Regions from separate parts of the Paenibacillus sp. GCM10027627 genome, predicted to be linked through region 2. Evidence: riboswitches for the same ligand, from Rfam matches in the RefSeq annotation. Region 2 holds a riboswitch; the other holds the start of a gene.

Region 1 (3,394 bases), on a different contig from region 2:
CCAGTTTTTTATCCCGTTTGTAGTATTTGGCGGATTGTACCTGATGTTCGAGCGATTTGGACAGCTTAAAGGCTGGAGCTTTTTTGAGGTGGCGCTCTGTTTCGCCGTTATTCATTTGGCCTTTTCTTTGAGCGAATGTTTTGCCAGAGGGTTTGACGCTTTTTCTTCTCTTATCGTGAGAGGAGATTTCGATCGGCTGCTGGTGAGGCCTAGAAGCGCCGCGCTTCAGGTGTTGGGCTCCAAATTCGAGTTTACGAGAATCGGCAGGCTGACGCAAAGCATGGTCGTGATCATTTGGGCCATTTCCAATTTGCCGGCGGTATGGAGCCTCCCTAAGCTGCTTATTTTACTATGTATGATTATGAACGGCGTGTTTATTTTTACGGGCATATTTATATTGGCGGCTACTTTTTGCTTCTGGACGGTGCAAGCGCTGGAGGTGGCGAACGTATTTACAGACGGAGGGAGGGAAATGGCTCAATATCCTCTTAGCATCTACGAAAAAGGGGTGACGAGGTTTTTTACCTTTATTATTCCGTTTGGCTGCGTCAGCTACTTGCCTCTACTTTATTTATTGGATAAAAAAGAAGGAAGCTTGCTGCTGCCCATCCTTATTCCGTTTGGCGGGCTGTTGTTTTTGCTCCCTTGTCTGCTAGTATGGCGGATAGGAGTTCGGCATTATCGTTCGACGGGATCGTAATGAGCGGGCAGACAACCTCGAAAAATAAAAGGAGCCCGCTCCTCCATTTGTAGGGGATTAGGGCTCCTTTTGTTTCCGTTGCCGGTGCATCCGGCGCAAGGGTTGAATTTAATCCAACGACAAATAGGCGACGGCGCGCTGCTGAAGAACCGCTTCCTCAGAAAAGCCAACATCTGTTGGGGCACCGATTTTTTGAGTCCCTGATTCATGAAAAAGCTGAACGGCTCCAGCAAACAGTTTGTAAGCGCGGTAGTCGGGGTTAATGGATTCCGCAATTCGCTCGGCAAGACTTTCCGATAAGGAAGCAAGCGTGAATCGTCCGAGAAAAGATCGGAGCAGCGTTCCCCATCGGTCAAGCTGCAAGCTGGCGTCGCTGTCGCTGACGAAATGCTCGCTCCATCCATATCCAAGATCGCTGCTAAGACGCAGACAGACACGATGGCCGGAAGGATCGATCGCAAGTGCAGGAATCACAAATACTTCAATGCGGTGAATGGTTAGATGCTGGGGCTCGTTCGGTGGATACGGGGAATCATGTACGGATAATGACAACATAAGACATCTCTCCTTTGTCCGCTTACGAGGTTAGCTGTCGGATTCGGGCTAGAGAGTAGCCCTACCGGAGATACCAATCCCCGGATTCACCCCTTGCAGGCAATGGCATGCGATCTATAGAGCAGCCCCTGCGTTGGTTCCCCCGCTTTTTTCTTGATGAAAAAATTCAGCATTTATGTTTACATAATAGTTTAGCTCTAAAATATCAATTTGTAAATCAAATATTCGGTGAAGGGCAATCGTCTAAATTATCCAATTACCGACATATTTGCTTTGCGTTCATGGTCTTTTTCAAGTATGATGGTAGTTAAAAATGAACTCATGTTCAGATCAAAAGGAGCAGCAAGTATGCATTCGAAAACTAGTCATTGCAAAATTGTCGATTGTACAATCCGCGACGGCGGACTCGTGAATAACTGGGATTTCAGTGTCGAGTTTGTCCAGCACCTTTATAATTGCCTGAACGAAGCCGGCGTAGATTATATGGAGATCGGCTACAAAAACTCGCCTAAATTGCTGAAGGGTGCGGAAGAGGCAGGCCCTTGGCGTTTTCTAAACGATGATTTTCTTAAGAAGGTCATTCCGAACAAAGGCAATACAAAGCTGTCCGCGCTGGTTGATATCGGCCGCGTTGACGAAAACGACATTTTGCCTCGCAGCGAGAGCTTGCTCGACCTGATTCGCGTAGCCTGCTACATTCAAGATGTAGATAAGGCGCTCGAGCTTGTGCAAGTGTTCCACGACCGTGGCTATGAAACGACTCTTAACATTATGGCTCTTTCCAACGTTATGGAGAACCAACTGGTAGAGGCGTTCAACCTGATTAACGATAGCGTCGTCGACGTCGTTTATATCGTGGATTCCTACGGCAGCTTGAAGCCGGATGATGTTGGCTACTTGGTGGATAAATTCCAGCAATATTTGCCGAACAAACGTCTTGGCGTTCATGCTCACAACAACATGCAATTGGCGTTTGCCAATACATTAGTTGCTGCCGGCAAAGGCGTAGAGCTGCTGGACGCTTCCGTTTACGGCATGGGCCGTGCAGCGGGCAACTGCAATACGGAGCTTCTTGTTTCCGAATTGCAAAATACGAAGTATAACGTCCGCCCAGTGCTGGACATGATCGAAAAATACATGATCCCGCTTCGCGAAAAAGAAGAGTGGGGCTACATCATTCCTTACATGATTACAGGCATTTTGGATGAGCATCCGCGCTCCGCAATGGCGCTTCGCGCATCGGCTGACAAGGACAAAGCGGTCGATTTCTACGACCGTTTGACGACACCGGAAATTTCTTCGAAATAATTAGACGAAATTATTTAGTTGAACTTATTTGGTTGAAATTGTGTAGCAGAAATAAATACAAAAGGAGGGAGCATAACGCTCCCTCCTTTTGTGTTGTTGAGAAACTTTTGATATACGTAAGTCTGAGGCTTTGAGACCGCCAAAAACTATGATCAAACCGTCTGACAAGCTAATTTAGTGGTTTCTGGCGCAACTAAAAGCTCCAAATGGCGGGAAACGACTCGTGTAGTGGTTTCTGGCGCAACTAAAAGCTCTACATGGTGGGTTAAGACTCGTGTAGTGGTTTCTGGCGCAACTAAAAGCTCTACATGGTGGTTACGACTTGTGTAGTGGTTTCTGGCGCAACTAAAAGCTCTAAGTGGCGGGTTACGACTTATGTAGTGGTTTCTGGCGCAACTAAAAGCTCCAAATGGCGGGTTACGACTTGTGTAGTGGTTTCTGGCACAACTAAAAGCTCTAAATAGTGGGTTACGACACGTGTAGTGGTTTCTGGCTCAACTAAATGCATCCTCGGCTTGTTTGGCTTGGCAGTCACCATACTTCCTTTTGGCAAGAGCGATTGCCTGGCGAAACGTTCGTCCTAAAAAAGAAATTTAAATGAGAAGGACGGAGCACAACGCTCCGTCCTCTTTTAAACTTTAAATAAATTATTGCGTCTTCTTCAGTTCGCCTTCTCCTCGAATAGCTGCCGCCCGGTTCGGTTCATTAGGATGCAAATATCCGGTTCCTTCCCAAACCTCACCGCTCTTCACCACGGCGAGCAGTTCCACTTTAATATCGTCGCTATGACTGAACCATTCCAGAAGCCCGGCGTCGCTAATTCCATCCACG
Region 2 (3,394 bases):
TAGCCGCCAAAATGAGGATAAGCGCGGTTGTTCCTTGGACAATAAAATACATCGTGCCCCGTCCGAATGTTTGCTCTGCAATTTGAGACACAACCGTCTCTTCGGCTCGTGGGGTGATGCCGTAATAATAAGCCAGCAGTACGATGCCCGAAAATAAGACGGCGAGCAAAAACCCCATAGCGGTCAATGTTTTGGCCGCGTTATGGGGGGCGGAAGGTTTAAAGTTTGGGATAGCGTTTGAAATGGCCTCTACGCCGGTAAGCGCGGAGCTGCCGGAGGCAAACGCTTTAAGCAACAAAAACAAGCCGATGCCGGCAACAGGAGTTCCGATTGGCGTATGCAGTTCCGGGGACACCCTGCCTGTAACAATGTTGAATATGCCTGCAGCGATCAAAATAAACAATGTGATTACAAACAAATAAACGGGATAGGCAAGCACGGATGCAGATTCCGTCACGCCCCGCAAATTGAGCAAAGTGAGAAGCATCACAAATACGACGGCAATGATGACGGTATAATCGTGCAAAGAAGGAAAGGCTGACGTAATGGCGTCCGTTCCGGCCGAGACGCTCACCGCAACCGTCAAAATATAATCGACAAGCAGGGATCCGCCGGCAACGAGCCCGGGAAATACGCCAAGATTATTTTTGGATACGACATAAGCGCCGCCACCGTACGGATAGGCAAAAATAATTTGACGATAAGATAGAATTAAGGCAGTCAGCAAAATGAGAACGCCGATCCCGATTGGAATGGAGTACCAAAATGCGGCTGCGCTGACCGTGAACAAGACGATCAATATTTGTTCAGGGCCATACGCAACCGATGAAAGGGCATCGGAGGACAAAATGGCAAGCGCTTTTCGTTTGTTCAGCTTCTGCTCGCCAAGTTCGGTCGATTTTAACGGCTTGCCGATTAATAGGCGTTTAAATGTCGACATGTAGCGTCACTCCAATATCTGCTTGAATTATCCCTTTATCATTTCCCGAACTTTTGCCCATATTCTTGTTTAACTTAATCGTCTTTAAAATAAGGAGGCGTAAGACACCGCACGATCCAGCAATAATGTAGCATTAAGAGGGTACACTTTGCCGAAAGACGGAGATGTAGTTAGTCCAATCTGATTGGCCGCTTGAAAAAACATTTGGAGAGACAGATCGGACTCATATTCATTGTTTTGCTGTTCTTCACGTTCCTGGGAATCAAAGTCGATACGTCTACCGGCAAAACGGAGCAGCTTCACGCTCCATCGTGTCCAATCGAGCGGTTTGTCGCTTTCGTTCACAAACATTTCGCTCCAGCCCGTACCCGTGCTGCTCGTTAGCCGCAGGTAGAGGAGGTACCCCTTTGGCATCGCATCGCCGGTGGTGGGGAGAACGAACACTTCAATTCTTTTCACTGTGAAACAAGTAGGTCGCAGGATGGTGGGTTGTAAAGGGTAAACATAGGATGGCGATGTCATCATCATTAAAATCTCTCCTCTGTTCGCTTGCGAGGTTAGCTGACGGATTCGGGCCGGGAGCCGCCCTACCGGAGTAACGCCGGATTCACCCCTGTGAACGTATGTACATATAATGTACGACTTCACGGTTGGTTCCCCCGCATTTTCGTTTCGAAAATTTCAGCGATAGTAGTGGCCGCAATTGGCATGAGGTCATTTTAAATCCGGGTCCAATTTTTGTAAAATGCGAAATGAAGCCAATGCAAGCAGTGTAGGCTCAAGGTAAGCGAAAATGACTCGTTTTTCCGAGAAAAAGAGGGATTATCTAGAAATAGCGCATTCATTCTCCCTCGTGCCTTGCTCTGATTGCTCTGGAAATGATGCGAATTTTGAAAAAAAGGTTTACGGCGGAAAAGTTATTTGATAATATAATCGCAATATCAAATGCATTGAAGAGACGAGTAAATAACCGAATTCCTTTCCAGAGAGCCCTTGCCAGCTGAAAGAGGGCATTGAATTCCTTATTGAAAAAAGACTCAGAGCAGCGCGTCGGAACTTCCTAAAGGGGAAGGGGTGATGCGACAGGAGCTCCTGTTACAGAGCTAGAGTATAAAGCATTGAGCGAAAAGCTATGCCGTACTCGAAGAGGCCCATATGGCGACATATCGGCAAATTTAGGGTGGTACCGCGAGTTACAAATCTCGTCCCTGAGACTATGATAGTCTTAGGGGTGGGATTTTTTTATTTCCTTTTTGAATAGCTATGAAGCATATCACATTACGAAAGGATTTGAATGTCTCATGTCAGCAAAATTGAAAGCAGGTATTGTCGGCGGTACAGGAATGGTCGGTCAGCGTTTTATTGAGCTGCTTAACGGTCATCCTTGGTTTCAAGTAACAGCTATTGCGGCCAGCGCAAGCTCGGCAGGCAAAACATATGAAGAATCCGTTCAAGGAAGATGGAAGCTTGCCACTCCAATTCCGGAAGATGTAAAGGGAATCGTCGTGCAGGACGCATCTAAAGTGGAGGAGGTTGCTTCTGGAGTCGACTTTATTTTTTGCGCGGTGGATATGAAAAAGGCGGAAATTCAAGCTTTGGAAGAGGCCTATGCGAAAACGGGCACGCCCGTCATTTCCAACAACTCGGCACATCGCTGGACGCCGGATATTCCGATGGTTATTCCAGAAATCAACCCCGAGCATATCGACATTATTGCCGCGCAAAGAAAGCGGCTTGGAACGGCTACCGGGTTTATTGCGGTGAAGCCTAACTGTTCCATTCAGAGCTACGTTCCGGCGCTGCACGCATTAAAGGATTTTAAACCGACCAAAGTTGTGGCGACTACGTACCAAGCCATTTCCGGCGCTGGCAAAAATTTCACGGATTGGCCTGACATGCTAGACAATGTCATCCCTTATATTGGCGGGGAAGAAGAAAAGAGCGAGCAGGAGCCTTTGCGTATTTGGGGCAGCATCCAAAACGGAGGAATTGTGAAAGCAAGCGCTCCGCTTATTACGACTCAATGTATTCGCGTTCCAGTAACGGATGGGCATTTGGCGGCTGTGTTTGCATCGTTTGAGAAAAAGCCTTCCAGAGAAGAAATACTTGCCCGCTGGTCGGAGTTCAAAGGACGTCCGCAAGAACTGGGACTGCCTAGCGCGCCGAAGCAGTTTATCACTTATTTCGAAGAGGAAAACCGTCCTCAAACGAAACTGGATCGCGACATCGAGCGCGGAATGGGCGTTTCGGCGGGACGATTGCGTGAAGATTCCATTTACGACTACAAGTTTGTAGGTCTCTCCCATAACACATTGCGCGGCGCGGCTGGCGGAGCTGTACTGATCGCCGAGCTGCTTAAAGCGGAAGGTTATATTCAAGCCAAATAAATAAAAAAGCGGGCTCTCTGTGAGAGCCCGCTTTTTTTATAAGTTAAGCCAGCTTTCTAGCTTGATC

Evidence for each region. A riboswitch is a leader RNA that binds a small molecule or an ion and turns the genes downstream of it on or off. The one in region 2 is predicted to bind cyclic di-AMP.
Region 1: linked by a shared signal. The riboswitch ahead of ACFQZE_RS10660 (hypothetical protein) and the one ahead of ACFQZE_RS05145 (hypothetical protein) in region 2 are both predicted to bind cyclic di-AMP.

Annotation. Positions count from the first base shown of each region.
Region 1 covers NZ_JBHTHB010000002.1:592,303-595,696, reverse strand. Annotated here, with positions in the region: gene ACFQZE_RS10665 (ABC transporter permease) at 1-700, shown strand, start outside; gene ACFQZE_RS10660 (hypothetical protein) at 809-1,255, opposite strand; cyclic di-AMP (ydaO/yuaA leader) riboswitch at 1,260-1,437, opposite strand; gene ACFQZE_RS10655 (aldolase catalytic domain-containing protein) at 1,604-2,563, shown strand; gene ACFQZE_RS10650 (hypothetical protein) at 3,211-3,394, opposite strand, start outside.
Region 2 covers NZ_JBHTHB010000001.1:1,107,866-1,111,259, reverse strand. Annotated here, with positions in the region: gene ACFQZE_RS05150 (APC family permease) at 1-940, opposite strand, end outside; gene ACFQZE_RS05145 (hypothetical protein) at 1,025-1,468, opposite strand; cyclic di-AMP (ydaO/yuaA leader) riboswitch at 1,473-1,637, opposite strand; T-box leader at 1,882-2,153, shown strand; gene asd (aspartate-semialdehyde dehydrogenase) at 2,242-3,327, shown strand; gene trhO (oxygen-dependent tRNA uridine(34) hydroxylase TrhO) at 3,371-3,394, opposite strand, start outside.